DNA from 2 places in the Streptomyces sp. NPDC044044 genome. Region 1 is predicted to be linked to the other one. Evidence: riboswitches for the same ligand, from Rfam matches in the RefSeq annotation. Region 1 holds a riboswitch; the other holds the start of a gene.
The links. A riboswitch is a leader RNA that binds a small molecule or an ion and turns the genes downstream of it on or off. The one in region 1 is predicted to bind thiamine pyrophosphate.

Region 1 (4,556 bases):
GTCGTCAGCTCCGTCCCGGAGGCGATGAGGGACCGTTCGAGCACGTCCAGGCTGGGCGCACCGCCCGTACCCATGATCAGGCGTGAGGAAAGGGTGAGCCCGCCGATGACGAAGGGATCGTCTGCCATGTCGGTTCAGCCTCCTTGGACGGCGGTGAGGACCTCGACACGGTCCCCTTCGGTGAGCTGCGTGGTGGACCACTGGGTGCGCGGTACGACGGTTTCGTTGAGCGCGGCGGCGACCCCGGAGCGGGCCGCGGTGAGGGTGGCGACGAGGGCTTCGAGCGTGGTGCCCGCGGCCACGTCGCGTGCCTCTCCGTTGACGGAGACGGCGGTGACGGCTGAGAGAGTCATGCGGGCTGCTCCATGAAGCGCTGCGTGAGGGGGTCGCGGACGAAGCGCTCGGGGGTGAACCCCCGCGCCTCGTCGGGCAGTTCACCGGTGGTCAGGGCGTGCGCCATGACGTCACCGGTGACGGGCGTCAGAAGGACGCCGTTGCGGTAGTGGCCGGTGGCCAGCTGGAGGCCGGGGAGCGCGGTCGGGCCGAGCAGCGGCGCGTTGTCGGGGGAGCCGGGGCGCAGGCCCGCGCGGGTCTCGGTCAGCGGCAGTTCCGTGATGCCGGGTACGAGCTCGTGGGCGTCCCGAAGCAGCTCGTACACGCCGCCCGCGGTGACCGTCGTGTCCCAGCCGAGCTCCTCGCTGGTCGCCCCGACGACCAGCTCGCCGTTCTCACGCGGCACGAGATAGACGTGGCTGCCGCGCACGACGGCGCGCACGGTGCGGCTCAGGAACGGCGCGTACCGCTCGGGCACCGTGAGCCGCAGGACCTGCCCCTTCACGGGGCGCACGGGCGGCAGAACACCCTCCGGTACCCCGGCCAGGCGCCCGCTGAGGCTGCCCGCCGCGAGCACGGTCTGACCGGCGTCCAGGGCGGTGCCGTCGGCGAGGATGACTCCCGTGGCCCGGTCACCCGTGACCGTGAGGCGCTCAGCCCACGCGCGGTGGAAGACGACGCCCGCACGCTCGCAGGCCACGAGGAGCGCCGCGGCGAGCCTGCGCGGGTCGACCTGGTGATCGCCGTCGACGCGAAGCCCGCCCCGGACACCCGGCGCGAGCATCGGCTCCAGACGGCGGCACTCGCGCCCGCTCAGCCACTCCGACGCGAGCCCCGACTGCTGCTGAAGGGCGTGCAGCTCCCGCAGATGGGCGCGGTCGTCGGAGTCGAGCGCGACGGCGAGCGTGCCGCACGCGCGGTAGCCGAGATCGCGGCCGCTCGCCTCCGTCAGCTCGGCCGCGAACTCCGGATAGCGCCGCGCGGAGGCCAGATTCAGGCCGAGCAGCGTCTGCTCGCCGTAGTGCAGCTCGGTGACGGCGGCCAGCATGCCCGCGGCCACCTGCGCCGCGCCGCCGCCCGGCTCGGGGTCCACGACCGCCGTGGACAGGCCGCGCTGCGCCGCCCGCCAGGCCGTGACCAGGCCGATGATGCCGCCCCCGACGACCACGACGTCGGTCGTGCGGGTCGTAACGGGTGGTGTACGTGAATGCATGGGCGTCCAGCCCCTCCCTTCGCCGGCATGACCCGGATCAGGTTCGTACGGTCGGAGGCCGTCCAGCCTCCCTCTCAGCCCGGTACGTCCGGGCTCCCGCGAGTGCTCTGCACGGCCACCCTAGCCCCTGGCGTCCGGCGGCAGTAGGGGAACTGTCCGGGTATGGGCGGTGACGGTGTGTCAGAGATCTCCCCGTCGCACCCTGAGGCGCGCGTCGCCCGCCGTCCTACAGTGATCGGGTGAGTGAGCAGCGGAGTCACCAAGAGCGCCGGGTCGTCATCGTCGGCGCGGGCATGGCCGGGGTGCAGACCGCCGTGGCCCTGCGCGAGCAGGGGTTCGCCGGTGCGGTCACCCTGATCGGCGCGGAACCCCACCAGCCCTACGACAGGCCACCGCTGTCCAAGGCCGTGCTGCTCGGCAAGGCGGAGGGCTCCGCCTTCGACATCGACTTCGAGGCGCTCGGCATCGAGCTGAGCCTGGGCCACGAGGTCACGGGCGTGCGCCCCGACGACCACGAACTGGACACCGAGCGGGGCCCCGTCGCGTACGACGCCCTCGTCATCGCCACCGGCGCCCAGCCGATCCTGCTGCCCGGCGCTTCCGGAGTCCCGGGCGTCCACCTGCTGCGCACCCTCGACGACGCCGAGCGGCTGCGGCCCGTGCTCGCCGAGCAGCACCGCATCGTGGTCGTCGGCGCGGGCTGGATCGGCGCCGAGTTCGCGACCGCCGCACGTGAGGCGGGCTGCTCCGTCACCGTCGTCGAGGCCGCCGAGCGGCCGCTCGCGGGGGCGCTGCCCGCGGACGTCGCGGCGCCGATGACGTCCTGGTACGCCGATTCCGGGGCCGAACTGCGCACCCACGCGCGCGTGCAGCGCGTCGAGCCCGGCAGCGTCCTCCTGGACGACGGCACGCGGCTGCCCGCGGACGCGGTCGTCGTCGGCATCGGCGCACGCCCCGCCACGGACTGGCTCGCGGGCTCCGGCATCACGCTCGGCGCCCACCGGGAGATCCTGGCCGACGACCACCTTCGGACGTCGCAGCCCGACGTGTACGCGGTCGGCGACTGCTCGTCCTTCCCTTCGGGAAGGTATGGCGAGCGCCTTCTCGTGCACCACTGGGACAACGCCCTCCAGGGCCCGCGCACGGTGGCGGCGAACATCATCGGCGAGACCCCTTCGGCGTACGACCCCGTCCCGTACTTCTGGTCCGAGCAGTTCGGCCGCTTCGTCCAGTACGCCGGACACCACGCGTCCGCCGACGAGCTGGTGTGGCGCGGCGACCCCTCGGGCGCGGCCTGGACCGTGTGCTGGCTCCGAGGGGGCGCCCTGGTCGCCGTGCTCGCGGTGGGCCGCCCCAGGGACCTGGCGCAGGGCCGCAAACTGATCGAGGCGGGCGCCCACCTCTCCCCCGAACTGGCGTCGGACCCCGCGGTACCGCTGAAGAAGGCAGTGCCGGCGTAGCAGTGCCGGCGTAAAGGAAGGGCCCGCTGCCCGGCCGCTGTCGGTGCCCGGAGATACGCTTATCCCCGTGACCGAGATTGACGCAAAGACTGATGCTCTCGTCCCCGAGTGGCTCCACCTCCCCGACATCGCAGAAAAGCTCGACGTCGAGGTGACGCGTGTGCGCCAGCTGGTCAAGGAGGGCCAGCTGATCGCCGTGCGCCGTGGTGAGAACCGCGCGCTCGCGGTGCCGGCCGCCTTCATCGACGGCGACAAGATCGTCAAGGGCCTCACGGGCACCTTGACGCTCCTGAGGGACGACGGCTTCTCCGACGAAGAAATGCTGGAGTGGCTCTTCACTCCCGATCCCACCCTGCCCGGCACCCCCGCGCAGGCTCTGAGCGAGAATCGCGGCACGGAGGTGAAGCGCCGCGCCCAGGCGCTCGCCGTCTGACCGACACGGAAAACCGTTGCGTGCGGGCCGCGCGTCCCCGGTGGACACGCGGCCCGTGGGCCACCGACAACCCGGGGGACATCTCCATGGCCACCAAGCCTGCCCGCGAGCAGCTCGCGGACGCCCGCCTCTACCTGTGCGTGGACGCCCGCAGGCGCCAGGGAGACCTCCCGGAGTTCCTCGACGCCGTCCTCGGCGGCGGCGTCGACATCGTGCAGCTGCGGGACAAGGGCATGGAGGCGGCCGAGGAGCTCGAACACCTCCAGGTCTTCGCCGAAGCCGCCCGCCGGCACGGCAAGCTCCTCGCGGTGAACGACCGCGCGGACGTCGCGCACGCCATCGGCGCCGACGTCCTGCACCTGGGCCAGGGCGACCTGCCCGTGCCCGCGGCCCGCCGCATCCTGGGCGACGACGTGCTCGTCGGCCGCTCCACGCACGCCGACGCCGAGGCGGCGTCGGCGGCGACGCAGGACGGCGTGGACTACTTCTGCACGGGACCCTGCTGGCCGACCCCCACCAAGCCGGGCCGGCACGCCCCGGGGCTCGACCTCGTCCGGTACACGGCCTCGCTCGGCACGGACCGCCCGTGGTTCGCCATCGGCGGCATCGACGCGGGCAACCTCGACGAGGTGCTCGAAGCGGGCGCCCGACGCGTCGTCGTCGTGCGGGCGATCACCGAGGCGGACGATCCGGCGGCCGCGGCGGCCGACTTCGCGAAGCGACTGCGTTCGGCCTGATCGGCGATCTTCGGCCAACCTTCGGGGACAGTGTCCGCAGGTTGGACGGAGATTGGCCGGTAGCGGTGCCCCGTAGCTAATCTGCCCGTATGGCCCTAGGCACTGCTTCCACCAGATCTGATCGCGCACGCACCGTGCGTGACATGCTCGCGACCGGCGAGACGACGTACTCGTTCGAGTTCTCGGCGCCGAAGACCCCGAAGGGCGAGCGGAACCTGTGGAACGCCCTGCGCCGGGTCGAGGCGGTGGCCCCCAGCTTCGTCTCCGTGACGTACGGAGCGGGCGGCTCGACGCGTGCGGGCACGGTCAAGGAGACGGAGCAGATCGTCGCCGACTCGACGCTCACGCCGGTCGCGCACCTGACCGCGGTCGACCACTCC
Region 2 (4,556 bases), on a different contig from region 1:
GTCGTTGTCGAAGCGGTAGGCGAGAACCTTCAAGCCGTCGCGCGTTACGCGGTCAGCCACCGCGGCGGCGTCTTCCTCGCTGATCTCCAGACCGCCGGGGTCGTCGAGCGGAAGGGACGGATGGTTGACGACGGGTGCGATGACAGCAGGTTCGAGCGCCATGGTCAGAGCGAAGTTTCCGGTGAAACACAGACCGACGGCGCCGACACCGGGTCCGCCGTGCTCTGCGTGCGCCAGGCGGGCGAGGCCACGCAGCCATGTGACGACGGGGCTGGTGCCGCCCCCGGCAAACGCTCGGAACTCGGCGCTGACGCAGGCGCGTCGAACGACGGTCTCGCGTGCCTCGGCGAGCGGATAAGCGCCGTCGACGCCAAAGAGGGAAGGCAGGTACACCGTGAAGCCTGCATCACGCACCCATCGCGCGAACCGGGCGACGTCAGGACTGATACCCGGCATCTCGGGCATGAGGATGACCGCCGGCCCCGACCCCGCCACGTACACGGTCTTGTCGACGTCATCGACGCTGACGTCTCTCCGCAGGAAGTCGTCGAGAGGGTCGCTCTGTTCTCGCACGATTGTCATGATCGAGATGATGGTGAGTGGCCGCCCTCCTGAGAAGCGGCGACATCGCCATGTATCCCGGTAATGTCGCCACTCTTCAAGGCGCGGAGGGGGACCGCATGAGTCCGCTACGAGTTGGTGTGCTGGCCTACCCCGGCTGCTTCGCGTCGGAGGTGTTCGGCGTGCCCGACCTCCTGACGATGGCAAGTCACGTCGCCGCGGCATACGGAGCGCACGAGCCGGCCTACGAGACGTCGGTCATCTCGCCTCGGAGGCAAGTGACCGCGTCCGCAGGCTCAGTCCTCCACGTCTCGGCGATGCGCCCCGTAGACGTCCTGATCGTGCCGGGCTTCGAGTCTTCGCCCACGACCGATCTCGATGCGACCATCGCGAACCTGAGACCGGAAGTCTCAGCGATTCGCTCACAGGCGGAATCGGGAACCGCCGTCGTCTCGATCTGCGTGGGCGCCTTCCTTGTTGCCGAGGCCGGGCTGCTCAGCGGACGCGAAGCGACCACGTCCTGGCTGTTCGCGGACCGCTTCGCCCTCCGCTACGCCGACGTCCGCCTCCGCCCGAAGAGCTTGGTCGTGACCGACCGTGGGGTCACAACCACTGCGGCCTTCAGCGCCATGTACGACTTCGCGCTGCAATTCATCCGCGAGCACGACGGCCCCCGCGTCGCCCGCGGCACCGCGCGTATCGCGCTGGTCGATGACGCACGCTCCACGCAAGCTCCCTACGTCGACTCAGGGCTCATGCCAACTCTGGGCAGGGAGTTCTCGCTCAGCGTCAAGCGGTGGCTCGACCAGAACCTCAATGCTCGCTACGACCTGCCCACGCTGTCCCAAGAGTTCCATGTGAGCACGAGAACCATGCTCCGCCGCTTTGGTCACGAAGCCGGGGAGACACCACTTGCGTACCTGCAGACGGTCCGGGTGCGTCGGGCCAGACACCTACTGGAAACCACCGACAAGACCGTCGCCGGCGTCGCTGCCGAAGTCGGATACCGCGACCCTGGAGCGTTCAGCGGCATTTTTGCCAGGCACACGGGCCAGCGGCCGAGGGAGTACCGCGCCAGATTCCATCGTCAGCACGATCACCCCGGTGCGATCCAACGACCGGAGCGTTGAGACCGGGACACAGGCCTCTCCGATCCTGCGGCCGAAGGGACGGCGGCAGCGCCGGTTCAGGTACCGATGCGGTGCCGTGCGGTGTCGGAGGAGGTCCAGTACCTGGGCGTCTTCCGTGAGGTACCCGAGTGCCAGCTCCCGTTCCCGAAGGAGGTACATTGCGTAGCGACCACCGCGGGAGCTCGGGAGTAGCCGGGCTGAGAGGGCGGACGGGACTTGATCCCCTTTCCGCCGACCGCATGAACCTGGACCGGGTAATGCCGGCGTAGGAAGGGTGTTGACGATGGATACTGCCTCCATATCTGCCCAGCACGGCTCTGCCGTCTCTCGTGATGCCGTGGCGGATGTGATCGCGGCCCTGCGGACCTCCGCACCCCTCGTGCACTGCCTGACCAACGTCGTGGTGTCGCAGCTCACCGCAAACGTGCTGCTCGCCGCTGGGGCTGCCCCCGCGATGGTGCACAGCGCGGAAGAGGCCGGAGCGCTGGCCCGGGTGGCCGGGGGCGTTCTGGTCAACCTGGGAACGGTGACCTCCGTGACGGCGGCGGCGATGCGCGTCGCGGTCACCGAAGCGGCCGGGGCCGGGCGGCCGTGGGTGCTCGACCCGGTGGCGGTCGGCCCGCTGCCCTGGCGCACCGAGCTCGCCCACGAACTGCTGGAGAGCGCGCCCCCGGCGGTCGTGCGCGGCAATCCTTCCGAGATCCTAGCCCTGGACGGCGGCACGGGCGGGCGCGGCGTGGACAGCACGGACGCCCCCGAGGCGGCGCTGGCCGCGGCGGGCGCGCTGGCCAGGCGCTACGGCTGCACGGTCGCGGTGAGCGGTCCGCAGGACGTCCTCACGGACGGGACGCGCGTGGTGCGCCTGGCCAACGGGCACCCGCTGCTGGCTCTGGTGACGGGGACAGGCTGCTCACTCGGCGCCCTGGTGGCCGCCTGCACGGCCGTCACCGGTGACGCGCTGCTGGCCGCCACTGCCGCGACCGGTCTGCTCACCGTGGCCGCGGAGGACGCCGCCACGCGCTCCGCGGGGCCCGGCTCGTTCGCGGTCGCACTCATCGACGCGCTGCACGAGCTCAGGCCGGAGCGGCTCGCCGAGGGGCTCAAGCTGCTTTGAGGGGGCGGGTGTTGAGGGGAGTTGCCGGGCTCGACGCCGGCCGCTGAACAACCCCCTCCCGCCCGGGGGGCGACCCCAACACCAAGTCTGCCATTCCCCGCAGACACACCCCCTCCCCCTGTGGACAACCCAAGGTTCCTGCACGTCAGGCCCCTCCCTCCCCATACCCCCTTCCCTCGTCCCTCCTCCCCCTCCCCCCTGTACCTCCGATGCGTTTCCCACGTCCTTCCCCGGCCGGGAGACCGCCAAGGAGCAACCCATGCGACCTCCGCTCGACTTGTCCCTCTACCTCGTCACCGACACCCGCCTCTGCGGCGAGCGCGGCGTCGCGGCCACCGTTGCAGCCGCCGTCAACGGCGGCGTCACCGCCGTCCAGCTGCGTGATCCGGACGCGGACGCCCGCACGCTGTTCTCGCTCGGCCGGGCGATTCAGGCCGAACTCGCGGGCACCGGCGTCCCCTTGATCATCAACGACCGCCTGGACGTGGCGGTCTGGTTGGACGCGGACGGCGTCCACCTCGGGCAGCGCGACGTCTCCCCCGAGACCGCCCGGCGCCAGCTCGGTCCCCATGCGTACGTCGGCCTGTCCGTCAGCCGTCCCCAGCAGCTGGCGCACGTGCCGGACGCCGTCGACCACCTCGGTGTCGGTCCGGTGTTCCCGCAGTCCACCAAGCCGGACGCGGACGCCCCGCTCGGTCTGGGCGGCCTGGCCCGGATCGTCCGGGAGAGCCCGCTGCCCTGCGTGGCCATCGGCGGGATCGGCGTGGCCGAGGCCGCCGCGGTCATGGCAAGCGGCGCGGCCGGGATCGCTGTCGTCAGCGCGGTCTGCGGCCAGCCCGACCCCGAGGCCGCAGCCCGTTCCCTCGTCCGCACCCTGCGACAGGAGATCCCCGCGTGACCAGCCCGCCCATCGCCCTCACCATCGCCGCCAGCGACCCCTCCGGCGGCGCCGGGATCCAAGCCGACCTGAAGGCGTTCTCCGCCAACGGCGCCTATGGAACAGCGGTTCTGACCGCCCTGACCGCACAGAACACTCAAGGCGTCACCGGCATCCATGCCGTCCCCCCGGCGTTCGTCACCGAGCAGCTCGACACTCTGTTCGCCGACGTCACGGTGGACGCCGTCAAGATCGGAATGCTGGCCGACGCCGCCATCGCCGCAGCCGTCGCGGACGCCCTGGAGCGGCACCGCCCCCGCAACGTCGTCCTCGACCCCGTCATGGTCTCGACCAGCGGCCACCGCCTGCTCGAGGCCGATGCGGTGGCGGTGCTGCGCGACCGTCTCCTGCCTCTCGCCGACCTCATCACCCCCAACCTCCCCGAGGCCGGCGACCTCCTCGGCACCACCGCCGCAAAGAACCGCGCCGAAGCCATCGAACAGGCCCACGCACTCCTCAAAACCGGTGCCAAGCGTGTCCTCCTCAAGGGCGGCCACCACACACACGACGCGGAATCCGTGGACATCCTCGTCGACTCCACTCACGCCACAGGCGCCTGTGCCGCGGGCGTCACCGAACTGTCCGCACCCCGCGTGAACACGCGCAACACCCATGGCACCGGCTGCACCCTCTCCGCCGCGATCGCCGCCCTGCGCCCGCAGCACGACGACTGGCACACCAGCGTCAGCGCTGCGAAGGCGTACCTGACCGGGGCCCTGCGCGCGGCCGACACCCTGCATATCGGCCGAGGCCACGGACCCGTCCACCACTTCCACCAGTACTGGAGCTGAGCCCCATGACCACGACGTTCTGC

Region 2: another riboswitch for thiamine pyrophosphate. It lies ahead of thiM (hydroxyethylthiazole kinase); the one in region 1 lies ahead of thiO (glycine oxidase ThiO).

The regions. Positions count from the first base shown of each region.
Region 1 is NZ_JBWKFG010000010.1:416,912-421,467, reverse strand. Features, by position in the region: gene AC07AG_RS35515 (thiazole synthase) at 1-128, opposite strand, end outside; gene thiS (sulfur carrier protein ThiS) at 135-353, opposite strand; gene thiO (glycine oxidase ThiO) at 350-1,546, opposite strand; TPP riboswitch at 1,544-1,656, opposite strand; gene AC07AG_RS35500 (NAD(P)/FAD-dependent oxidoreductase) at 1,840-3,006, shown strand; gene AC07AG_RS35495 (Rv2175c family DNA-binding protein) at 3,074-3,439, shown strand; gene thiE (thiamine phosphate synthase) at 3,526-4,176, shown strand; gene metF (methylenetetrahydrofolate reductase [NAD(P)H]) at 4,266-4,556, shown strand, end outside.
Region 2 is NZ_JBWKFG010000001.1:969,869-974,424, reverse strand. Features, by position in the region: gene AC07AG_RS04690 (dienelactone hydrolase family protein) at 1-573, opposite strand, end outside; gene AC07AG_RS04685 (GlxA family transcriptional regulator) at 600-1,691, shown strand; TPP riboswitch at 1,856-1,981, shown strand; gene thiM (hydroxyethylthiazole kinase) at 2,029-2,805, shown strand; gene thiE (thiamine phosphate synthase) at 3,065-3,703, shown strand; gene thiD (bifunctional hydroxymethylpyrimidine kinase/phosphomethylpyrimidine kinase) at 3,700-4,533, shown strand; gene tenA (thiaminase II) at 4,539-4,556, shown strand, end outside.